DNA from 4 places in the Corynebacterium sp. 20-84 genome. Region 4 is predicted to be linked to each of the others. Evidence: predicted binding sites of a transcription regulator. Region 4 holds the regulator's gene; each other region holds the start of a gene.
The links. The regulator LexA, encoded in region 4, represses DNA repair genes until DNA is damaged. The targets are predictions, from matches to a motif close to CGAACANNTGTTCG.
Positions count from the first base shown of each region.

Region 1 (6,012 bases), on a different contig from region 4:
TGGCTCCACCGATGGCGAGGGCACCCACTGCCGTGGAGGCGATGACGGCGCGGGTGGTCGAGGTCTTATTGATGCGACGATGACGCGACATAGAAAGAAATCCTCAGTTGGGGGAAGCGAACCTATGTAACGATACGGTAAAGATCGCCCTTACACCAGAAATTCACCTGGCCAGGATGTTGCTTGCCGCCACAAGAATCACACGTGCCACCGCAAACACGTGCGCCACCACCAACCTGCGCAAATACAAAAGTGTGCTACCTCACACACCGAAGATGCGCCCGAAGGTCCCGCCCACTTCCGCAGCGAGATCCTCCACCGCCATTCCGCGCGCAGCCGCAACCACCTTCGCCGTATGCCCGATCAGGGAAGGCTCGTTGCGCGCACCCCGGAACGGCTCCGGTGTCATGTACGGCGCGTCAGTTTCGATCAGCAGCTGGCCGACTGGGGCGAGTTTCGCCGCTTCCCGGAGATCATCATTGCGTTTGAACGTCACATTGCCCGCGAAAGACAAGACGTATCCACGCTCGATAGCTTCCCGCGCAACCTCAACGGGCGAAGAGAAACAGTGCAGCATGACATGCTCCGGGCGTGGCGAGTCGGCGAGAATCCGCATCATCTCCTCGTCGCCCTCACGGTTGTGAATCATGAGCGCCTTGCCGGAATCAACGGCCAACTGGATATGCCAGCGAAACGCCTCTTCCTGGACGTCCAGGGGTGCAGTCCGGTCAGGATCATGCTTGATCCAGTACGTGTCGATGCCGGTCTCCCCCACCGCCACGCATCTTTCGTCCGCAGCCATCTCCGTCAGACGCTTCCGCACCGCATCATCGAGCTCGCCCGCGCGCGTCGGGTGGATCGCGCACGCCGCGAACACACGGTCATTGAAATGAGCAGCTTGTAGTGCCAATTCAGCCTCGTCGAGCCCGTCGCCGACAGTGCAGATTTTCTCAACGCCAGCATCGACTGCGCGCTCAACAACCGCATCCACCTCATCCTTGGTGCGGGCACCAGTGGAAGCGAGGTGGGTGTGGGCGTCGATAAGCCCAGCAATTCGCTCGGCCGGAACGGGCGTGGGGCGCGGTTTCTTCTTCGACATGTGTTCCAGCCTATCCTCGGGCGCATGGAGTTCCACGACATCGATGCCGCCACCCGCTCCCAGATCGACCGCGACCTCGCCGAAGCCGCCGGTGCCGGCATCAACGGGTCGATCGATGACATCGTCGCCTCATTCGAAGAGACCTTAGGCGACTACCTCGCCCTCGACCCCGACCTCCGCCGCGCATATTCCCGCGGCGACATCGCGCGCATGTACGGCACAGCGCTCGGCGACGCGTTCATCCGCGAGCACAACTTCGCATGGCAATTGCTTATCGACGACTACGGCACCGACCTCGTCGTCACCTCCCCCGACCACGACATGTACACCGCACCCCTGGTGGTCGTGGACACCCGCTTCGAGGACGAGGAACCGGGCAAGTTGACTGCTTTTATCAAGCAGTTCTTGGGTTAACCGATCTCGAAGCTGACGACGTCGACTGGGTCTTCCGGAGCCAGCCCCGGGTAATGTGCGTCCAACGCCTCGTGCAGCTCACCCAGCGAAGCAAATCCATCCAGTTTTGCATGTTCTTCTGTCAGGCTGGACCGTTGGATTGTGGCAACCGAGACAATCCGTGCAGGCATAGTCACCGTGACTCCGGACTCTTTTTCGAAGACAAGCTGCGCACCACCTTCCCGGAAGGGGTCATCCACACGGATTGTTTGCCGCTTCGCTCCACTTCGAATTGCTTCTTCGTAACCCTCCCACATGTACACGCGCTGATCCCCGCCCAAATTCCGCCAGTCAAACGCGTTGGGAAGGAGTTCCGCGACAGTCGGCGCCTCGAAGCCATTACTTGTCCGGACCACGCACTGAATTTCGGGATCGAGGTCGAACAGGACCTGCCGGCACTTGCCGCACGGCGGAATAACGATACCCGTGGGCCCGTACACCGCTACGACAGCCCGCACCGGATCCTCGGGACACGTGGCCGCATGAGCGGCTAGAGCAGAGACTTCCCCGCATGGGCCTCCCAAGAAATGAAATGCATTGAGGCCGAGCACGTGCCTTCCTGATGCAGTCAGCAACGCCGCCGCGACAGTGTGGTCTTCGCCGTCGTTAAAGCGCGCCGCGTGTTCTTTGGCACTCGCAGCCAATTCTCGTAATGCATGGGTAATCATTCCCCCACCCTAACGCCTATTCCAACCGGAGCCGTGCCTCGTTGTTCGAGGACATTCTCTGCCGACCTGGAACTTTACCCATATTTTCGAACGGCCATTCGATTCTCGGACTCTTTTCACATGGTGTGGTTCACCCTATGTGAAAGACTGTTCGCACAACAGAAAAAGCAGTCACATTTAGGGGGAAATCATGACACTGCTGAAACCGCAGGATCGCGAGCTTGGAAGGGAGGGACCAAGATGAAACCGTTCTTCGCCACTGAGAACCTGGACGATCCGGATGCCGTGAATGGAATGGCGCTGCGCAGGGCACACCACGCGGTCTTCTGCCACTATGCGGAGGACGGCGAGGAGTTCTACGGCTCCGCCGACCACGACACCGAAATGGCACGGTTGCGCTCCACCACCGGACTTCCGCTGAACGAAGTGAAGTCGGGAGTCTATTCGTACATGACGCTTGCTTCGCTGCCGCGTCTCCGGCAGCTGCAGGAGGACACGGCACGCCTCGACATCTCGCGGCTCAAGGCGATCGACCGCGCAGTGAGCATGTTGGGCAGCGTCGTCGACCAGGAGAACTACGACATCATCGACAAGATGCTCGTGGACCTCTTCACACCGACGAAGCCGAACGAGGAGCTGCCGAGCGCCCACAAGGTCACGAGCCGACTCAACAAATTGATCGGTGACATCGACTCGTCCGTCGCGCACGACAAGCGCAAGCGGAAGTCCCGCGAAAACGAGGCTCCCGGCCAGTGCGACCTCGACTTCCATGTCGGCGGCACCCACGGCACCTCCGGCATGACGCTCACTGCCGACCATGTCACGATGGCGGCGATCAAGGAGTTCATCCTCGAGGCATCGAAGGAGCACGATATCGCGCCCGTCGAGGCACTGGTGAAGCTCATCACCGGGGAGATCACTCCGCCGGCGGACGTCACGATCTTCGCATACGCGCCACTGGGCGAGGATGGAACTATCGACGAATCTGCATCCGCCTACGTCCCCGGCTTCGGCCACACGACGGCAGCTGGAACCGAGATGGCTCATGCCATGGGCTCGACCATCGTCGACCTCCGGAGCGCTAAAGACCACACGATCGCTGGATATGTTCCGCCCGACTCGGTCCGCGCATACGCGCAGGGTCGCGATGGGACCTGCATCTACCCCGGTTGCGAACACCCCGCATGGAAGTGCCAGCTCGACCACCGCGTTCCTTATGAGGAAGGAGGACAGACCACCGCAGCGAATCTCTTCTCGCTCTGCCAGCACCATCACAACGTGAAAACCGATCGCCGGGCGTTCTACGTTCCCGATCCGGTCACCGGCGACATCGTGTGGCTCTTCGCGGACGGAACGTACGCGGTGGTCGACCCCGAGGGACTCTTCGCGCGGCACACCACGCCGACGGCACCGCGCTGGAAGTGCACGCTCGACGATATCCAGCGCATCAAGCGGGATCGCGAACAGTTCTTCGCCAAGGGGCACGCCATCCTGGACGCGTACGACATCGACCGCGACTACGAAGCGTGCGTGGCGGCACTCATTGAACTGGAGCGGGAGTACCGCCTCGAGTTCCCCTTCTACCCGGAGGCGAACTAGTGGAAACTACTGAACAGGCGCCCACTCCGGGCCGGTCTCACCGAGTTCCGGATCGAGCTTGGCGATCAGCGGCTTCGGTTTCTCCAACTTCGTGCCCGGCACGACATCGACGCGAGACCACACTGCCTGCTGAGAGGCGTAGTCACCGGTAATGACCGGGTAGGTCTGCCCCTTCTCGGGCAAACCAACGCCGACGAGTTCGAGATCCTCGTCGTCGGTAACTTCTTCGACACGTGAGGATGCGGCCCAGATGCCGTCGCGGCCGAGAGTCTCATGAACCTTCTGCGCGGTGTGCGGGATGAACGGAGTCAACAAAGCATTGCAGTCCGAGACCACCTGAAGGGCGGTCCACAATACGGTTGCCAGGCGTTCACGCTGAGACTCGTCTTTCGCGAGCTTCCAGGGTTCCTGATCAGCGATGTAGGCATTTGCCTCACCGACAACATGCATGACCTTGGTGATTGCAGCCTTGAAGTGGGCAAGTCCGAGATCGTGGCCGGCGGAGTCGAAGGTCTGGGAGGCGAGATCGAGGATGGCGCGGTCGGCGTCGATAAGCTCGCCCGGCTCCGGCACCTCCCCGAAATTCTTGTGCGCCATGGAGACGGTGCGGTTGACCAAGTTACCCCAGCCGTTCGCGAGCTCGTTGTTCACGCGGCGGACGAATTCGTCCCAGGTGAAGTCCGTGTCATTGTTTTCGGGGCCGGCGACCGCGATGAAATAACGGAGCGGATCAGGGCCGAATTCGGCGAGGAAGTCCTTGACGTAGATGACCACGCCTTTCGACGAGGAGAACTTCGAGCCGGACATGGTGAGGAACTCGGAGGAAACGACCTCGGTGGGGAGATTGAGCTCGCCGAGCTCGTGAACCTGGCCGCCCTTCGCACCCTTGCCGGCGTAGCCGAGTAGCTCGCCCGGCCAAATCTGGGAGTGGAAGGTGATGTTGTCCTTGCCCATGAAATAGAAGCCGCTGGTGGCAGGATCCTGCCAGAACTGCTTCCACGCATCCGGATTGCCGGTGCGGGCAGCCCACTCGATGGAGGCGGAGAGATAGCCGATGACGGCATCGAACCAGACATACAGCTTCTTACCCGGGTCGTTCTCCCAGCCCTCGACGGGGACGGGAATGCCCCAGTCGATATCGCGGGTCATGGAACGCGGGCGCATGTCCTCCAGCAGATTCAGGGAGAATTTGAGGACGTTGGGGCGCCAATCCTGGCGGGCCTCGAGCCATGCTTTGAGGGCGTCGTGAAGCGAGGGCAGGTCGAGCATGAAGTGCTCGGTCTCGATGAACTCCGGGGTCTCCCCATTGATCTTGGACACCGGATTGATCAGGTCGACCGGGTCGAGCTGGTTACCGCAGTTATCGCACTGGTCGCCACGGGCATCGTCGGCGCCGCACAGCGGGCAGGTGCCCTCAATGTAGCGGTCCGGAAGGGTGCGGCCCGTGGACGGGGAAATAGCGCCCTGCGTGGTCTCCTTGATCATGTAGCCGTTTTCGTACAGCCCCTTGAACAGCTCCTGCACCACTGCATAGTGATTGCGGGTGGTGGTGCGGGTGAACAAGTCGTACGACAAACCGAGACCAGCGAGGTCGTCGACGATCTGACGGTTGTACCGGTCAGCGAGTTCCTTGACCGTCACACCTTCTTTATCCGCCTGGACCAAAAGGGGCGTGCCGTGTTCATCGGTGCCGGACACCATGAGCACATTGTTTCCCACCATGCGCTGGTAGCGCGCGAACACATCGGACGGGACACCGAAACCGGCGACATGGCCGATGTGGCGCGGCCCGTTCGCGTAGGGCCACGCCACACACACGAGGACATTTTCGGAGGTGGCGTTGTTCGGGGAGACAGTCATACGCCCCAGCATAAGTGACTACCGCTTGGTGCCGAACATGCGCTGGCGTTTGCGGGATTTCGCGAGTGCGTCGCGGTGCATACGGCGCTCGATCGCCAGCTGGTGGGCAAAGCGCTGCTGCTCCTTCATGTCCAGGTAAATGGTGTCGTTGCTGACGTCCTTCACAATGGCGAACATCAGCAGGATGAGGATCACCAAGAACGGGGTGGCCGCCGCAATGGTGACGCTCTGGAGGGAGTCCAAAGCCTCGTCGCCACCTGCGATGAGCAGAGTCAGGCCGACGGCAGCGGTAGCGAGGCCCCACATGCCGGTCAGCATCGGCTTCGCGTCGGT
Region 1 covers NZ_JBRBCB010000010.1:87,640-93,651, forward strand. Annotated here, with positions in the region: gene ACUY2Y_RS08860 (transglycosylase family protein) at 1-91, opposite strand, end outside; gene ACUY2Y_RS08865 (TatD family hydrolase) at 263-1,099, opposite strand; gene ACUY2Y_RS08870 (DUF3806 domain-containing protein) at 1,124-1,513, shown strand; gene ACUY2Y_RS08875 (ASCH domain-containing protein) at 1,510-2,220, opposite strand; gene ACUY2Y_RS08880 (HNH endonuclease signature motif containing protein) at 2,461-3,819, shown strand; gene metG (methionine--tRNA ligase) at 3,826-5,679, opposite strand; gene ACUY2Y_RS08890 (BCCT family transporter) at 5,698-6,012, opposite strand, start outside.
Region 1: ACUY2Y_RS08880 (HNH endonuclease signature motif containing protein) is a predicted target of LexA. The motif match lies at 2,308-2,321, and genes of this name have one in related genera.

Region 2 (6,012 bases), on a different contig from region 4:
CCGCCCACGCCGCCGATGTGGCGAAGGGCCACCCGGGTGCGCGCGACTGGGACGACGCGATGAGCAAGGCTCGCTTCGAATTCCGCTGGCACGACCAATTCGCGCTCTCCCTCGACCCGGAGACCGCGCAGGCGTACCACGACGAGACGCTTCCCGCTGAGCCCGCCAAGACCGCGCACTTCTGCTCGATGTGCGGCCCGAAGTTCTGCTCGATGCGCATCAGCCAGGACATCCGCGACGAATTCGGCGACGCGATCGACGAGGCCCTGGATGATAAGAACAAGAAGCTCATCGCCGATCTGGGCATCCCGAGCTTCGCCGGCGGCACCGACTACCGCCGCGGCGAGCGCGAAATGGCCAAGGAATTCCACAAGCTCGGCTCGAATGTCTACGTTCAGGAATAATGGCGGCTGTGTCTACCGCAGCTTTCATTGATTCGCACCGCAATTCCACTGACGCCGAGCTCGCCCGCGCGCTCGTCGAGACAGCCGGGGGCCTGGCGCTGAGCATGCGCGACGAGGGGCTCGAGACCGGCCAGAAGACCTCGGTGTCCGACGTTGTCACCAATGCCGACACGGCCGCCGAGGACTTCGTCGCGGGAGCACTCGAAGCCTTGCGCCCCGAGGACGGGATCGTGGGCGAAGAGGGCGCGGCGAAGGCGTCGACAAGCGGGCGCACGTGGGTGATCGACCCGGTGGACGGCACCTACAATTTCGCGTCGGGCTCCGATTATTTCTGCTCCGCGCTCGCGCTCGTCGAGGGCGAGGCCAGCGACCCCACGCACATTCTGACCAGCGCGATTCACCGTCCCGCGCTCGCCACGACGTGGGTCGCAGACAACGGCACCGCGACACGGAACGGCCGCACGCTCGAGCAGCTTATCGACGCCCCGTTGCCCCACCTGGCGCTCGCCACCTACCTCCACCCCACCTCGATGAAAGACGAGGCCATCCGGAACGCGTGGCTGGACGCCACCAACTGTGCAGCCACCGTGCGCATGTTCGGCGCCGGCTCGATCGATCTGGCCACGGTCGCTTCCGGCGGGATCGGCGGCTGGCTGCAGCACTCTGTCGCCGACTGGGATTGGCTGCCCGGTAAAGCACTCGTCGAGGCTGCCGGCGGCAAGGCCGTGAAGGCCGATGCCGGTGGGGTCACATGGTGCGTTGCCGGAAACCGCCAGCTCGTCGACGAAGTGCTGGCTAAGCTTGAACAGCATGGCTAACTACTCCGACGACCTCGCCCTCGCCCTCGAACTGGCTGAGCTTGCCGACGCAATAACTCTCGAGCGCTTTGAATCCGCCGACCTGAAGGTGGATACCAAGCCCGACATGACCCCCGTTTCCGACGCTGATGTGGCAGTCGAGAGCGCGCTGCGCGACAAACTCGGCACCGCCCGCCCCGCCGACGCCGTCCTCGGCGAAGAATTCGGCGGCGACGTGCAGTTCTCCGGCCGCCAATGGGTCATCGACCCGATCGACGGCACCAAGAATTTCGTCCGCGGCGTGCCCGTGTGGGCGACACTCATCTCCCTGCTTGAGGACGGCAAGCCCGTCGTCGGCGTCATCAGCGCCCCTGCCCTGGCACGCCGCTGGTACGCCAGTGAGGCCGCCGGTGCGTGGCGCACATTCGCCGACGGCAGCGTCACCCGGCTGGGGGTCTCGGGGGTTGCGGGGCTGGCGGATGCGTCGATAAGCATCTCTTCCTTGAGCGGCTGGCGCGACCGCGGGTTGCGTGACCAGCTGATTTCGCTCACCGACGATGCGTGGCGCCTGCGCGGCTACGGCGATTTCTTCTCGTACTGCCTGGTCGCCGAGGGCGCCGTGGACATCGCCGCCGAACCTGAGGTCTCCCTCTGGGACCTGGCCGCCCTGTCTGTCCTCGTGACTGAGGCCGGCGGCCGCTTCACCTCGCTTGCTGGCGAGGACGGCCCGCACGGCGGCAATGCCGTGGCCACTAACGGCCTGCTGCACGACGAGGTGCTCGGCCGCCTCAGCTAGCGCGCCAGACGGAAGCCGTTGCCCACGCCCGGCGCGGCGTTGAGGTCGCGGATGATCGCGTCGATGCTCGTGGACACTGTCGGCGAGTGGATCGGCCCCTGCAGCGGGCTCATGCACTGCAGGTTCGCATTCCGCGGGATCGAGGAGCCGTTGACCAGCCCGACTAGGCGCGTGCCGGAATACAGCGGCGCGCCCGAATCGCCCGCCATCGCGCAGACCTGCGACTGCTGGCGCACGCCGTCCGTCATCCAGTTGATTCCGCAGGTCACACCCGACGCGTAGCCGTTCTTGCACAGCTGGTCGCCGGTGCGCACCGACCCACCCGTCGAGCGGATCGTCGTGCCGTTGTAACTCGCCGTCAGGTCCGCGCGCGGGCCGAGCTCGATCACCGCGTAGTCCATCGCCCCGTTCTTCCGCGCGACCCGGCCCGTCGGGCCCGCCGCGAACGAATCTGACGCGACCACCGGGTCCCCGACGTTGCCACAGTGCCCCGCGGTGAGCGCCACCTTGCGCCCCGCCCCGTCGGTGCCGACCGCCGCGACCGTGCACATGCCGTACAACCCGACGTAGATCGGCGCGCCCGGGCCGTACAGCGCACGCCCGCGCGACGCCGCATGCTTCGCACCCGGATTCGCCCGCTGTGCGTCGAACCACGAGCCCGGCACGCGGTGCAGCACACCCGGCGCGAACGGCTTGCCCGCCAGCACCTTTGCCGCCGGGTCCGTTCGCCACTGGTAATTCGGGTCGACCTGCGCATTCGCCTGTGGTGCAGCTACCAGAGCCAGCGCAGCTAACGCCGCTGCCGCCAAAGCCCGGATCTTCATGTGGTCGTCCCTTCTCCCAGAGGATCTGAATAGACAAACCGTACCGTACGGGTGTGTCCCTACAATGGCGCACATGACCGAACTCGACCTCCGCTGCTATTTCGTTACCGGCGCCGGTGCCCCCGACCAGATCGTGGAGACCGCCCGCACCGCCGCCCAGGGCGGTGTCGGCATCATCCAGGTGCGCAGCAAACCCATCAGCGCACGCGATCTGTACGACCTCGGTTTGTCCGTGGTCACCGCCGTGCACGAGGTCAACCCCGCCACGCGCGTGCTTATCGACGACCGCGTTGACGTCGCCCTCGCCCTCGCCCCCCACGGTGTCGCCGGTGTCCACATCGGCCAGGACGACCTGAACCCCCGCATTGCTCGCGACCTGCTCGGCCCCGATGCCATCATCGGCCTGACCACTGGCACCCTGGAGCTGGTCGAAGCCGCCAACGACTTCTCCGATGTCATCGACTACATCGGTGCCGGGCCCTTCCGCGACACCCCGACCAAGGACTCGGGCCGCGCTCCCCTGGGCCTCGACGGCTACCCCGCCCTCGTCGCAGCATCGGAGCTGCCCATCGTCGCCATCGGCGATGTCACCGTCGACGATGCCGAGGACCTCGCCCGCACCGGCGTCGACGGTGTCGCCATCGTCCGCGGCATCATGAACGCCGAGGATCCGCGCGACTACGTTGAGCGCGTGGTGGCCGGCGTCGACCGCGGACGCAGCTAACTCGCGAAACTGTCGGCACATCCGCGCTTCTCCACCTTCGGCATCACGTAGGAGTCGTTCCGGACCGGCAGCGAGTGGTTGTAGGACACGTAGCGGCTGCCGTCCCCGAAGTCGAAGACGATCTCATCTCCGTGACGGGTGATTTCGGCGTAGCCCTCCGTGACCAGCGAGTGGCACGCGGAGCACAGCGGGATAAGGTTGTCCATGTCCGTCAGGCCGCCATTGGCCCATTCCTCCATGTGGTGGAATTCCATGAAGCGCGTGTGCGTGCATCCCGGCATCGCGCACTGCCCGCCCCACATTGCCAACAGGGAGCGGATCTGCCCATCCGTTGCCAAACGCGTCGAACGCCCCGCGTTGATGATCAATCCGCGGTCATCGACCGTGTCCAGGCGCACCAGCGCATTGGCCACGAGGTTCGCCAGCCCCTCCGACGCCACCCCGGCATTATTGGGAAGGTACGCTCGGCCATCCAGTGTCGCCATCACGCTGACCTGCGCGCCCGGCGCCCGGAGCTTGCTCTGCGGTTGCGACCTGACCGCGTTGACCATGCCCATCAGCGCGTGGACCATCGCACGCCCCGTCGGCAAACCGAAGCCCGAAACGTCCTTCTTGGCCTGCATCTTCTCCTCTTCCTCCTCCTTCGCCTTGATGAGGGCATCCAGCTTGGCCGGGTCGACGTATCCGTCCTCCCCGATGAGCGAGCTCAGCTCCTCCTCGCTCGCCGCGAATGCGAGATGCCCGATCTTCAGCGCGGCGCAGAAGGCATCCCCGTCGACGTGATTGAGCCGCGCCCAAAGCGTCAGGTCCCCGTCATCTTCCTTCGCCATCCGCAGGTAGTACTCCTTTTTCGGCTTATCACCTCCGGCCTTTTCGCGTCCGGCCAGCGCGCATTCCAGGCCGTTATGCCCCAACTCCATCCCCTTTTCCACCAGCTCGACCTCATTCTCCGGCGTGAGATACTTGAGCAACAGCCGCAGCGCCGAGTAGCTCAAATTCCCCGCTGCGAACATCTCCGCCAGATACGGAAAATTCAGCAGCTGCCGCGCCACGTACACATACTCGTGCGCCGACGACTCAGAGATCCCCAGACGGCGCATCAGCCACGTCGCCGTGCTGGACGCCCCACATTCCTGGGCGAGACTGCGACGGTCGAACTCCCCGATCATCTCCAAGAGACCAGCCCTCGAACGCATCATCGAGCGATACCTATCAACAATCTCTTCGGCCAGCACTTCAGCCCTCAGCTCGGACCCTGCTTCCATCACCAACATGATTCCCCCCAATGGTTGTTTGCTTTTGTTAAACGAACCATACAAAACGACTTGGACACACTCGCACAAGCGTTCGAACATACCTGGTCAGAGACTCCGCAGTGCGGAGTTCCTGCACGTTTGCAAAGCGCTTATCGACGCCCCAAACAACCCCTTTAAAACGCCGACGTGCGGCACCGCCCCCGACTCCGCACTGCGGAGTCCCTGCAGTTTCACAAACGCCTATCGACGCCAGCACCCCCTAAAACTCCGCACTGCGGAGTCCCTGCGGTTTCACAAACGCCTACCCACGCCAGCACCCCCTAAAACTCCGCACTGCGGAGTCCCTGCGGATTTGAGACCCCCTAGAGCACTAGAACAAGTCGATAAGCGTCATGCCTCCAAGGACGACGGTAATCACGAAAATGATGCCGCCGATGATGTTGGTCACTAGGCCGTTGACGTGATCGCCGAGGAGCTTCTTGTTGTTCATGGTGTAGAGCAGGAAGAAGGCGACAACGGGCAGGAGGATGCCGTTGGCGGCCTGGGCAAGGATGATGACCTGCACTGGGTTGACGCCGGTGATGGCAATGATGGCGCCGACGATAACAACAGTGAGGTAGATGGCGCGGAATTTGTTGTCTGTCAGGTCACGGGACCAGCCCATGACTCCGCAGATGGCGTAGGCGGCGCCAAGAGGGCCGGCGACGGCAGAGGTCATGCCGGCGGCAAAGAGGCCGATGGCAAGGACCCAGGGGGCGACGTCGCCAAGCATGGGGCGAAGGGGGTCGGCGAGGTCGGCGGCAGACTCAGCCTCCAAACCCTGGCTGAACATCACGGTCGCGGCGGTGGTGAGAATGGCCAGCGTGATCAGGCCGCCGATGGAGATCGAGACGACGTTGTCCACGCGCGCCTTCTTCATAGCAAGGTCCTGCGGTTCATTGCCCCATTTCTCCTGCACCAGGTTGGAATGGAGGAAAACGTTGTACGGAACGACCGTGGTGCCAATCAGAGCGATGGCGGTCAAGGCTGCCCCAGCGGGCACTTCGGGAACGAAGATGCCGTGGAGAAGCGCGCCAACATCGGGCTTCACGGCCACAGCGGTGACGAGGAAGACGCCGACAAGAATGATCACCAGCGCAGTCATGAAGCGCTCGAAGAATTTATAACTGCCAGTGAGCAGCAGCAGGACGAGCACAGCGGCGATGATGCCG
Region 2 covers NZ_JBRBCB010000017.1:7,751-13,762, forward strand. Annotated here, with positions in the region: gene thiC (phosphomethylpyrimidine synthase ThiC) at 1-404, shown strand, start outside; gene ACUY2Y_RS11240 (inositol monophosphatase family protein) at 404-1,222, shown strand; gene hisN (histidinol-phosphatase) at 1,215-1,997, shown strand; gene ACUY2Y_RS11250 (S1 family peptidase) at 1,994-2,821, opposite strand; gene ACUY2Y_RS11255 (thiamine phosphate synthase) at 2,895-3,545, shown strand; gene ACUY2Y_RS11260 (DUF222 domain-containing protein) at 3,542-4,810, opposite strand; gene ACUY2Y_RS11265 (Nramp family divalent metal transporter) at 5,172-6,012, opposite strand, start outside.
Region 2: ACUY2Y_RS11260 (DUF222 domain-containing protein) is a predicted target of LexA. The motif match lies at 4,882-4,895, and genes of this name have one in related genera.

Region 3 (6,012 bases), on a different contig from region 4:
GGACGCGCCCCTCACACTGCTCAGCCCGACCTTGACCATGTCGCCCCGGTAGAAAGTCTCCGCGTACTCGACGGGTTCACCCTGGAACGTGAAAGCCCGCATTTCCAGTCGCCACACCGGGTCGCCCTCGGAAATGCCCAACAGCTCTGCCTGGCGAGGTGTCGCCGTAGACGCCTCTGCTGTACGGGAGGCGTTGTCGATGACCACGCCTTCGTCGAAAAGCTGCTGGTGCACTGGCTGCTCGCCCGGAACGAGCGTGAGGAATCGCTCTCCGAACTTGAGTGGGAACACGAGCCTTTCCAACAGGACTGGGGTCTCATTCGCCGTGCGGATGCGGACAATCTCCACCACTTGGTCATTGACCTGGAGGTTGAGCGCCTCCGCGACATCCTGGGACGCGGGCTCGCGCGCGACCCGGAGGATCCGCTCGCCCGCTTCCTGCTGTGCCTCCGCAAAAAGGGAGGAGGTGGAGATCAGTGCGTCGAAGCTGTTGGACTTCGGGGCTTCCAGAACGAGCGAACGCCGCCCGCGCCCGGAGGAAATCAGACCATCGCCGCGGAGCGCTGCGACAGCTTGGCGGACGGGGCCGCGCGACGTATCGAATTTCTCGCACAGCTCAGCTTCAGAAGGGAGCGGGTCGCCCGGGGCGAGCGTGCCGTCGTGGATCAGGCTGCGGAGGTGGTTCGCAATCTCCTGATGTTGTTGGCGGGCTATGGTAATTCTCCTGTCAAGTATTCACTAGATGGTGAGTACAATACAGTGCTTGAGCTGGAAACCAACATTTATATGCATTTCTTCTTCTACATAAATGTGGAGACAATTTCCATCGAATGCAGTACTTCCTCATGCGTCGGAGACTGGAAAGAAATCATCAGTTCATCGGCCTTCGCGTGCTCTGCGAAACCCTCCAGGTATTCCGCCACCTGCTCGCCCGTGCCTTGTGCCGTGTAGCGCAACATGCCGACGATCTGGTGGCCCTGCGGAGAATTCATCACCGTGTCCAACTGATCCTCGGTCAACGACCGTCCCTGGCGGCCGAGGAATGCCTTCACGCGCTTCCGGCGCACGAGTTCTGTCTGCCGCGCCGCATCCTGTTCGCTCTCCGATGCGGTGACGTTCACCGCCGCGATGACGAATGGTTCTTCACAGTGCTCAGAAGGCTGGAAATTTTCGCGGTAGTACGTCGTCGCCTCTTCCAAGTGCGTCGGCGCGAAATGGGAGGCAAAGGAATAGGGAAGACCCAGCTTCGCGGCCAGCGTCGCTCCGAACATGGACGAGCCGAGAATGTACAGAGGCACATTCGTGCCCGCCCCGGGCACGGCAGTCACGCCTGGCACGACAGAATCCCCGGCGAGATAGCCTTGCAACTCCAGCACGTCATTCGGGAAATTCTCCGCGGACATCGGGTCACGGCGAAGAGCGCGACCAAGCGTATTTTGGTCCGTCCCTGGTGCGCGGCCCAACCCGAGATCGATCCGGTCTGGATACAGCTCAGCCAATGTGCCGAACTGCTCCGCGATCACATACGGCGCATGGTTAGGAAGCATGACGCCACCAGCGCCGAGACGAATCTTCTCGGTTTTGGCGGCGATGTGCGCGATGAGAACCGCCGGCGACGACGATGCGATCGACGGCATGTTGTGGTGCTCGGAGTACCAGATCCGGCCATATCCCAGCTTCTCTGCCGTCTGCGCCAATTCCACGGAACGCTCCATGGACTGGCCAGGGGTCTCGTCGTCTCGGACAGTGCAGAAATCCAGCAGGGATAGGGGAGTCATGGTCGTCCTTCCAGTCGGGGCAATGTACACCCCTTGCAACAAAGTGGAAGGACGCTTTATTTCTGGTTAGGCGAGGTTGGCTTCAGCTTCTTCGAGGGTCTCGCCCTCTACAGTGCGTTGCGTGCCGATCTCCAGCGGGGCGTGTGGCTTAGCAAGGTCGATGGCGACACCGATTGCGAACGCCACGGCCGTCGGCAGCAGCCAGCCGAGATCGAAGCCCTGCATCGGCGACCACGCGACCAGCGGCGTCAGTGCGTCCGCAGCCCACCCGAGGCTGATGAAGGTGGAGATCAGCGACCAGATGACGGCGACCCAGATCGGCAAGAAGAAGCCCCAGCGCAGGCGTGTGCGGCGGCGGAACAGCGGCTCGATGAGGGTGACGAAGATCAGGGCGATCGCCGGCGGGTACAGGAAACCGATGACCGGACCAGCGATGGCGATCACGAAGTCCAGGCCCTGCGTCGCCATGACCGCGGAGGCAACAGCGAAAATGGTGGCCCAGGTGTGGTACGAACCCGCGAACTGCTGGGAGAAGTACTCCGCGGTGGATGTGATCAGTCCGATCGCGGTGGTCAGGCACGCGAGAACGACGATCAGAGCGAAGACGATTTGGCCGGGGCGGCCCATGAGCTGCAGGGCTGCGTCGGCAAGCAAAGGTGCCCCCGAGTCGTACTGCGTCGCTTCAGGCATGGCGCGGCCAATCAGACCGAGGCCGACGTAGATCAGTGCGAGCAAGATACTTGCACCGAGGCCAGCGAGGATGGTGCTGCGAACCAGGGGCTTACCTTCGGCGAATCCCTTATTGCGCAGGGATGCGATGACGACGATGGAGAATGCCAGTGCGGCGATCGAGTCCATGGTGAGGTATCCCTCGAGGACGCCCGCCGGGTACGCGCTGGAGGCGTAATCCTCGCTCGGGGTGTAGTGCTGGTTCGTCATCGTGAACAGCGCCATGCCGATCATGACGACCAGGAGTATCACCAACGCCGGCGTGAGGAATTTGCCCAGCGTGTCGGTGATGCGCGTCGGATTCCAAGAAAGGGCGAGGGCGATGCCGAAGAACACGATATTGAAGATTGCCGCGGTCAGTGTGCTGTCCCAACCGAACACCGGCGTGATGGCGACCTCGAAGGACACGGCACCTGTACGCGGAAGAGCATAGAACGCGCCGATCGAGAGGTACGCGAGAACGGGAAACACCACGCCGAACAAGGAGCCCGCGCGCTGCGCAAGGTCGCGCACATTCGAGCCGGACAGTGCGATCGCGACCACGGCGAGCACGGGCAGCAACGCACCCGTGGTGAGGAAGCCGAGGATTGCCGGCCAAAAGTTTTCGCCCGCCTGTACCGCGAGCATGGGCGGGAAGATGAGGTTTCCGGCACCGAAGAACATCGAGAAGAGTGCGAGCGCTGTAATCACGATCGCGCTGGTCTGCGTCTTGTTGCCGCTAGACACCGCAGTAGACATTGGGCCTCCCTAGGAAAATGAACTAATCGTAGGGGTCACCCTATCATCTCATGCTGCGGAACAGGGTTCCATTGGGTGAAAAATTTGCTTATCGACGTCCCGTCCATGTTCGAAATTCCTCCTTCCCAATTCCGATGCGACCTGCATTTTGTGGATAAGAAGTCGAATGTATTGGCGAATCTGTGGATAACTATGAGTGCTTTCAAGGAGGTGTGTCTAGGTCGTTTGCAATACTGTTCGCACAGATGTTTCAAATGCGTCTGAAAGCGATCCACAACGATCCCGATGAGATAAGGAGCAGACCATGAGCGCCCAAGTCGAAGCGCCCGGGCATTCTCCGCCGCCCGGTGCGTTCTTCGCTAGCGAGAATCCCGACGACCCAGACAGCACCGCAGGCATCTATCTGCGGCGCGCACAGCACGCCATCTTTGGCCGATATGCACAAAACGACGAGTTCCTTGGTTCCCACGATGCGGACGCGGAAGTCACTGCCGTGAGTATCAGCACCGGGTTGACTCCCTCTTATGTGAAGGAGGGAATGTTCGCCTACATGACGCTCCAGCAGCTGCCCCGCCTGCGCGACCTTCAAAATGAGACGCAGCGCTTGGACATCAAGCGGTTGTGCGCCATCGAAAAAGCAGTGAACCGGCTGGGCAATGATGCCGCTCCCGAGGATTACGAACAGATCGACGACCTCCTCGTCGGCCTGTTCACGCCCGATACCCCGAACCAGCAGCTGCCGACGCCGTATATGGTCACCCGTCAGCTCAACCTGCTGATGGCCACCCTGGACTGCTCCGTGGCTTTCGACGCAGAGAAAAAGAAGAAGCGCGGGGAGACGCCCCCTGGCTTCGGCCAGCTCGATTTCCATCCCGATCCCTCGGGAGTCGGGCTGTCTGGTCTGACCTTCTCCGCGGACAACGCGACGATGGCTGCAGCCCAGTCCTCGATCAGGGCGACCGCGCGCAAGCACGGTCTCTCCGATTCTGACGCGACCCTCAAGCTCCTCACGGGCCGCGTCGCCGCCGAGCTCCCCGCCACCATCTTCGCCTACGCGCCGAAGAAACCGGATGGCAGCGTGGACACCACCAAGCCCGTGTTCATTCCCGGTTTCGGGTGGTCGGGCGCTGTCGGCACCGAAATGTTCCACTCGTTCAATATCAGCGTGATCGACCTTGAAGGGGCTGCGGCTCACACCGTTGCCGGCTACGTCGCACCCGAGAAAGTCAGAGCTTTTGTTCGCGGCCGCGACGGAACCTGTATCTACCCGGGGTGCAGCCGCGACGCCTGGTCGTGCCAGCTGGATCACCGGATCCCGTACGACGAAGGAGGCCAGACGAACGCAGATAATCTCTACTGCCTCTGCCAGCATCACCACAACATGAAGACTGACCGTCTGGCGTTCTACGTCCCGGATCCGGTCACCGGTGAGGTCGTGTGGCTCTTCGCGGATGGAACGTATGCCCGAGTGGAACCGGAAAGCGTGCTCGAAAGCCAGATCACCCCGACGAATCCGAAGTGGTCGCGTTCGCTCAACGACGTCAGACGGCTCAAGCGCGAAAACGCCAGGTTCTTCGCGCAGTGCCACAAGGTCCTGGATGATTTCGAGAAGGACTTCGACTACGAAGCGTGCCTCGAAAAACTCCTGGAATTGGAGGAGAAGTACGGACTGCGCTTCCCCTTCCACCCGGAGCCCATGCCCACCTACGAGCCGCCGCCGGAGGATTAGGACAGTTCGCGGATCGCGCGCAACGGGATCTCGACCCAGTCGGGCCGGTTGTTGGATTCGTAGACGACTTCGTACGCAGCTTTGTCAGCGATGTACGCATCCAGGATCGGATTCGGCTCGATTTCGTACCCAGCGAGCAGCTTATCGACGTCAGCCTGACCCCCCATTGCATGCACGTACCCGAAACTTCGCACCATTCCGGCGACATCCCGCAAAGGATGATCTGGCAGCCGCCTTTGTTCAAGGGGGCGGGCAGGTTCGCCCTCAAAATCAATCAAATACCAGCGATCAGAAAGGAGAGTCTGACCCAGGTGAAGATCACCGTGGATGCGCTGAATGTCTACGTGATCATCCGGCACCCGTGAGTAAATTTCCCGCAAATTGTCTTCGAAAGGATTGAGGGCATCAGTTTGAGTGAGAATCTCGTCGAGATGCGCGTTGAGTGAATCGCGGATCTGGGAGCCAGAGACTGATTCCGTGCCGAAAGCGTCTGAAAGTGCTTCGTGCACGGTCCGTATGGCGGCGCCGAGTTCATGCTCGCTTTCCAGTCCTGGGTCGAGCGCGAGTTGGAAACCGTCGCGGCCGTCGGTGATGAACTGTTGCATCATCGCCAGGGTTTGGCCATCGCGGGTGAGGTGGCCGCGAACGCCGGCGACGTACGGGCAGTCGGAAATTTCGCTCAAAAGCTCGACGTCGGGATTCAATCCAGTTTCGAGCTTGCGGAAGACCTTCAGGATCCACTTCTCGTCCACGATAAGGGAGGTATTCGACTGATCAGCTCGAAGTGGGTGAGCGGTCTTTCCCGACATGTCCCCGGAAATTTCACCGAAACTGGGGAGGTGCTCCACGTACGTTTGGGCGCCCTCATCGGTGTCGAGGATGTCCTCGTCGTTGGAGATGAGGACCTGATAATGGTCGATTTTGCCGTGGTCGACTTCGAGAATCTGCCATGCATAATTCTTGGCGGGGATCTCCGCGACGACTTTTTGGTTCAGAATCTCTTCTGATTTCGCGCCGTAAAAACGAGTCTTTTTCAGG
Region 3 covers NZ_JBRBCB010000002.1:140,490-146,501, forward strand. Annotated here, with positions in the region: gene ACUY2Y_RS02135 (GntR family transcriptional regulator) at 1-735, opposite strand, end outside; gene ACUY2Y_RS02140 (LLM class flavin-dependent oxidoreductase) at 801-1,778, opposite strand; gene brnQ (branched-chain amino acid transport system II carrier protein) at 1,845-3,245, opposite strand; gene ACUY2Y_RS02150 (HNH endonuclease signature motif containing protein) at 3,550-4,974, shown strand; gene ACUY2Y_RS02155 (phosphotransferase) at 4,971-6,012, opposite strand, start outside.
Region 3: ACUY2Y_RS02150 (HNH endonuclease signature motif containing protein) is a predicted target of LexA. The motif match lies at 3,484-3,497, and genes of this name have one in related genera.

Region 4 (6,012 bases):
AGTGAATGTCACAATCACGTGGCGTGTCCCTTCCTGGCCCTTGGCGTGCGCAGGGTGAAGCTCCTCCAATATGGGGGTAGAGGAGTCGCGTCCCTTTATGTCCGAGTATGCCCGGTTGTGTGACTGTGCTCAACAATCGGGGCACCAGTGCGGGAGGGGGCTTACTCGGCCAGGATCACGTCGACACCGAGCTCGGTCAGCTCATCGACGAAGGATGACGGTGCGTCGGTGTCCGTGACAACGACGTCGACACTGTCGAGCCCCGCGAAGCTGACCAGGTAATCGCTTCCCAACTTCGAGGAATCGCACAGCACCACTACCTTGCGGGCATTGGTCACCATTGCTGATTTCACTGCCGCTTCCTGGGCGTCGGCCGTCGATAAGCCGTGATCGACGGTGAGGGCATTGGTGCCGATGAACGCGACGTCGGCACGCAAAAGCGCGAGTGTGCGAAGCGCTGTGTCCCCGACAACTGCCTGCGTAATGGCGCGCACAGTGCCGCCGAGCAACTGGATGTTGAGCTTTCCCGAGCTGGACAGATCGACTGCGATCGGCAGAGAATTCGTCACGAACGACAATGACGGTGCACCAGGCGCGTCTTTGATCAATCCTGCGAGGACGTTGGTCGTCGTGCCCGCGTCGAGGAAGACCGACCCTTCGCCGGAAGGCAAAAACTGCAGCGCGGCTTTCGCGATCGCTGACTTCGCCGTCGTCGCCGAGCGGAGGCGGGTGTCCAAGGGAAGCTCTGTGGTCAGGTACGACTGACTCGACACCGCACCGCCGTGCACGCGCTGAATAATGCCGTCGCGGTCGAGGACAGCAAGGTCGCGGCGGATTGTTTCAGCTGTGACGTCGAATTTATCGGAGAGTTCGGTAACGTTGACGCGCCCCTCGACTGCTGTCAGGGACGCGATTTGGCGGCGCCGTTCTTCGGCGTACATGGGCACTTCCTTCCGGGGCCTCGAACATCGCGTGCGAGGCACTCACGCTCGTGCACCATTATTCCCACAAAGAGAACGCAATCGGGCCAGCGGGTGTCCGGGTGTGCCCGATTCACCCCCGGACGGGGAGGTTAGAGCCGGCGGAAAACAGAGACAACCAGGCCCATGATTTCCGCATCGTCGCCCTTAATGGGGGCAAAAGCTTCGTTGTGGGGCAGAAGCCACACACCGGAGGAGTCTTGGTGGAATTCCTTGACGGTCGCCTCCCCGTCGATAAGCGCGGCGACGAATTGCCCTTCCTCCGCGACGGGCTGCGTGCGGACGGCGACCCAGTCCCCGTCGAGGATGCCCGCATCGCGCATGGATTCGCCGACGACCTGGAGGAGGTAGAGATCGCCGTCGCCGACGAGCTCCTCGGGAAGCGGGAAATACTCCGACACATTCTCTTCCGCCAGGATCGGGTTGCCTGCTGCTATCTGGCCGAGTACCGGGATGTAGCGCGGGGCAGCTGCATCTTCCGGCGTCGGCTCCGGCTTGCGGGTTTTGCGACCGGCGGTCTCAGGCAGATGGCGCAGGTCGACGGCGCGTGGCTTATTCGGGTCGCGCCGCAAAAAGCCCTTCTTCTCGAGCTCCTTGAGCTGGTATGCCACCGAGGACGTCGATTGCAGCCCCGCAGCATCCCCGATCTCGCGGATGCTCGGCGGGTAGCCCCGGAGCACCACCGCATCCTGGATGACCTCCAGAATGCGACGTTGGCGCTCGGTCAACGACTTCAGGTCAGGCTTCTTGTCTTCTCGTTTCGGCATTGGCTGCGTCCTCTTTCTTTCCGTGATCGTCGTTAGCGGTGTGGTGGGTGAAAACCCTCACATACTTCGACGACGCTGCCCGGCGTTCGGTTCCCTTGCCTCCTGTTTACCACGTATGAGCAAATTTGTTCGAAATATTTCGCGTGCGCCTAGACAAAAATTCGGACCCTTGCTATAAATCGAACATAGAAGCTATCGAACATCTACTCGAACGGTGTGGCGGCGGTGGTTCAACGGGGCCATAGAATCGCAACCACACAACAAGAAAGGGAACGACAATGACCATCTCCATCGCACGCACTAACAGCACTGATTCTTTCTCTAAGGTGACGCCGCAACGCGTTCAGCCGGCGGATGTCTGGGACCTGGATCGCCGCCGTTCTGGCAATGACACGCCGGTGCATGTTCGAACGCTGGAATCATCCAATCGAAAATACGGTCCTATCCCGGACGGCCATTCCGACAGGGATGAGGGCGGCGCCGATAGTTTCGAAACTCGCCGCGAGAAGACCGGGGCGGCGCTCATGGGCGCGCTCTTCGGTTTGGCCCTGATTGTCGGATCGGCTTTCGGCGGAGCGTTCTCCGGTGGGGATGCCGGCTTCGTCCCGCAGGATGCGGGTAACCAGATTGCGGCTGTCTCGCAGCGCTAGCAAGCAGGGGGGACCGTTCGGCCGGGCCGGGGGCGAAAATATGGCCGCAGCGAACGGGTAAGATGCAGTGTCGTGCACTGCCCTTTTTGTCAGAATGATAGCTCCCGCGTCTCAGACTCGCGTCTCGTGGACGGAGGAGCAGCCATCCGCCGCCGTCGCGAATGCACGGAGTGCGGGGGACGTTTCACCACCATGGAGAAAGCTGTGTTGACGGTGGTGAAGCGCAACGGGGTCAGCGAGCCCTTCGACCGCGACAAGCTCATCGTCGGCGTGCGTCGCGCGTGCCAAGGTCGCGACGTGTCTGATGACTCGCTGAAGCGACTCGCGCAGGAAGTCGAAGAGATCGTGCGCAGCCACGGCAGCTCCCAGATCCCGTCGAATGAAATCGGTCTTGCGATCTTGGAGCCGCTGCGCGCGCTGGATGAGGTCGCGTACCTGCGTTTCGCGTCCGTGTACAAGTCCTTCGAAAGCGCCGACGACTTCGAATCGGAGATCCGACTTATGCGTCGCAAGGATCGCGGGATGGACGAGCTCTAGCGAACGGCTCGGGATGATCCACTGCCCGAAGCGTAGCTAGAGCTTGTCGATCATCTTCTCGATGCGCCGCGGACTCACCGGCTTCGCAGTGCCCAGACGCTGGGCGAACAGGCTCACACGCAGTTCTTGGATTCGCCAATTGATGTCTTTGACTGCCCGGGATTTTGCGCGGTTAGCGGGCAGGCGTTGGAGCTTGGCATCGCGGTACGCTTTGACGTCATCGATAACGGATTGGCGGTCGGCATCGCGGTCGGGGTCGAGGTTCATGTCGTCGAGACGCGCTTGGATCGCCGACATATAGCGCGGCAGGTGCTGGAGATTCTCGGTGCCGTGAATCGTGATCGCGTTCTTCGGCAGCAGGAAGCGCATTTGCTGCTTGATGTCGTCGATGGCGGGGCCGTCCCACTTGTCGATTTCGGCGGCGATGTTGACGTATTCGACGATTCCGCCGGCGAGTGCGACGACGGAGCGGCGAACAGCACCAGGAACCTGGGGTTTGACCGCGCCCAGCAGTGTCTTGAATTCGTCGGGAGTGCGCACGGGGCCGCCATTTTTCATCATGAGGTCGCGGATTGCGGCCACGCGCGCATCTTCGACGAGTCCAGCGGCACCACCGTGGGGATACTTATCCACGGCCACACGCTGCCGCAACGGCAACCCCTTCGTCATCTGGGAAACGTTGACGGGGATCTGGCGCATCAGCATAGTCAGCGTGGCCGTCATCATGGAGGCATCGGCGGCAGCCTTGGTGGGGAAGACCTTGACGCGGACGCCGTCGGCAGTCGCTTCCAGAGCGGGATACGCATCGACATCGTTGCCTTCGATCGTCGTGGTGACGGTTTCAGGCACGTCGCCGAGGGTATCGGCAGTCCAGTCTCTGGCGGAGTCGGATTCCGCTTTTTTCGTCGCCTTGGCTACAGAAGACGTGATGTGGCCAGCCTGGCGGTTTTTGAGAGCGATGAGGCTCTTGTCGTGATCGATGATTTTTCCGCGGCGGTCGACGGCAGCGAAGGTCATCGTGAGGTGCGCCGGCAGCGCATTGGGTCGGAAGTCGGACCCATTGATGCCGTGGCCGCCGAGGGACTGCAGCACGTCGGCGAGCTGTTCGGTGATGGGGGCTTCGAACGGAACGAGCTTGCCCATCGCCCGGTCGGCGAATTCCGGGGCAGGGACAACCGTTTTGCGCAGTGCTTTCGGAAGAGAGCGGATGAGTTCGGTGACCAGTTCCTCGCGTAGTCCGGGCACGAGCCAGTCGAAACCGGTGTCTTCGAGTCCCGCGAGGAGAGGAACGGGGACGAGCACCGTCACACCGTCGAAGGGGTCGCCGGGCTCGAATTTGTACTGGAGGTCGTAGTCGATGGAGCCGTGGCGCCAAGTGTCGGGGAAGGCGGTGTCGCCGGCGTCGGCGGAGGCGTCGTTAAGCAATGCCTCGGGGTCGAAGTCGAGGAAGGACGCGTCGTGCTGGCGCTTCTTCTTCCACCATGCGTCGAAGTGGCGGCCGGTGCCGATGTCGTCGGAGACGCGCTGGTCGTAGAAGTCGAACAGGGTGTCTTCATCGACGACGATGCCGCGGCGGCGCACCTTTTCCTCGACGGCAGCGGCTTCTTCGAGCAGAGCCGCGTTGTGCTTCAAGAACTTATGGTGAGCATTCCATTCGCCGTCGATAAGCGCGTGGCGGATGAACAGGTCGCGGGCAGCCTCCATGTCGACGCGGTGGTACGGGACCAAGCGGTCAGCGACGACGGTGACTCCGTAGAGCATCGACTTCTGGTGCACCATCGGCGCGGCGCGCTTCTGCGACCACACCGGTTCAGAATAGGAGTGCTTGAGAAGGTCGCGGGCGATCTTTTCCACCCAGGAGGGATCGATCGCGGCGACATCGCGCGCCCAGAGGCGCGACGTCTCGACGAGCTCGGCCGCCATGACGAATTCCGGCGGTTTCTTCGCCAGCGAGGAACCCGGGAAAACCATGAAGCGGGTCCCGCGGGCACCCTTGAATTCCTTGGAGTTTCCGTCGCGGGCACCGATATTGGACAGCAGACCGGTAAGTAGCGACTGATGGATCGCGTTGGTGTCGCGGTCGGCAGCATCGACGGCGGACGAGACATTCTTCCACCCGAGCTGCGCTTCAGCGTCGCGGAGCTGGCGCACAAGGTCGAACCACTCGCGGATGCGCATGTAGTGGAGGAATTCCTTCTTCATGCGTTTGCGGAAGGCGTTGCCGGACAGTTCGTCGCGGGAGTCTTTGATGTAGTCCCAGAGGTTCAAAGACGCGAGGAAGTCGGAGGAGGTGTCCTTGAAGCGGGCGTGTGCTTGGTCAGCCTGCGCCTGGTATTCCAGGGGGCGTTCGCGGACGTCCTGAATGGTCATGGCGGCGACGATGATGGTCACGTCACGGAGCACACCGAGCCGGTCAGCTTCGACGAGCATGCGCGCCATGCGCGGGTCGACGGGAATGCGTGCGATGTCGCGGCCGACACCGGTCAGCACAGGTTCAGCGTGGTCGCGCGAGTCTTTGATGGCGCCGAGCTCGTGGAGGAGCAGGAGGCCGTCGCGGACTGCTTTGGGTTCGGGCGGCTGCACGAAGGGGAATTCGGAGATATCGCCGAGCCGCAGATTGATCATCTGGAGGATGACGCTGGCCAGGTTAGTGCGCAGAATCTCCGGGTCAGTGAATTCGGGGCGCGCTTTGAAATTGTCTTCGGAGTAGAGGCGGATGGCGATGCCGTCGGCGGTGCGACCCGAGCGACCGGAACGCTGATTGGCGCTGGCCTGCGAGATCTCCTCGATAGGGAGACGCTGGACCTTGGTGCGGGTGGAATACCGCGAGATGCGCGCAAGGCCGGTGTCCACGACATAGTGGATGCCCGGCACGGTCAGCGATGTCTCGGCGATATTGGTGGCCAGCACGATGCGGCGGCCGGAGTGCGGTGAGAACACGCGGTGCTGCTCGGCATTGGACAGGCGGCCGAACAGGGGAGTGACTTCGACGCCGCGCCAGTGCTGTTTCTCGATGACTTCCATCGCGTCGCGGATATCGCGCTCGGAGGCGAAGAAGCACAAGATGTCGCCGTCGCC
Region 4 covers NZ_JBRBCB010000008.1:97,390-103,401, forward strand. Annotated here, with positions in the region: gene ACUY2Y_RS07615 (1-phosphofructokinase family hexose kinase) at 1-18, opposite strand, end outside; gene ACUY2Y_RS07620 (DeoR/GlpR family DNA-binding transcription regulator) at 162-941, opposite strand; gene lexA (transcriptional repressor LexA) at 1,073-1,747, opposite strand; gene ACUY2Y_RS07630 (hypothetical protein) at 2,026-2,397, shown strand; gene nrdR (transcriptional regulator NrdR) at 2,470-2,934, shown strand; gene hrpA (ATP-dependent RNA helicase HrpA) at 2,971-6,012, opposite strand, start outside.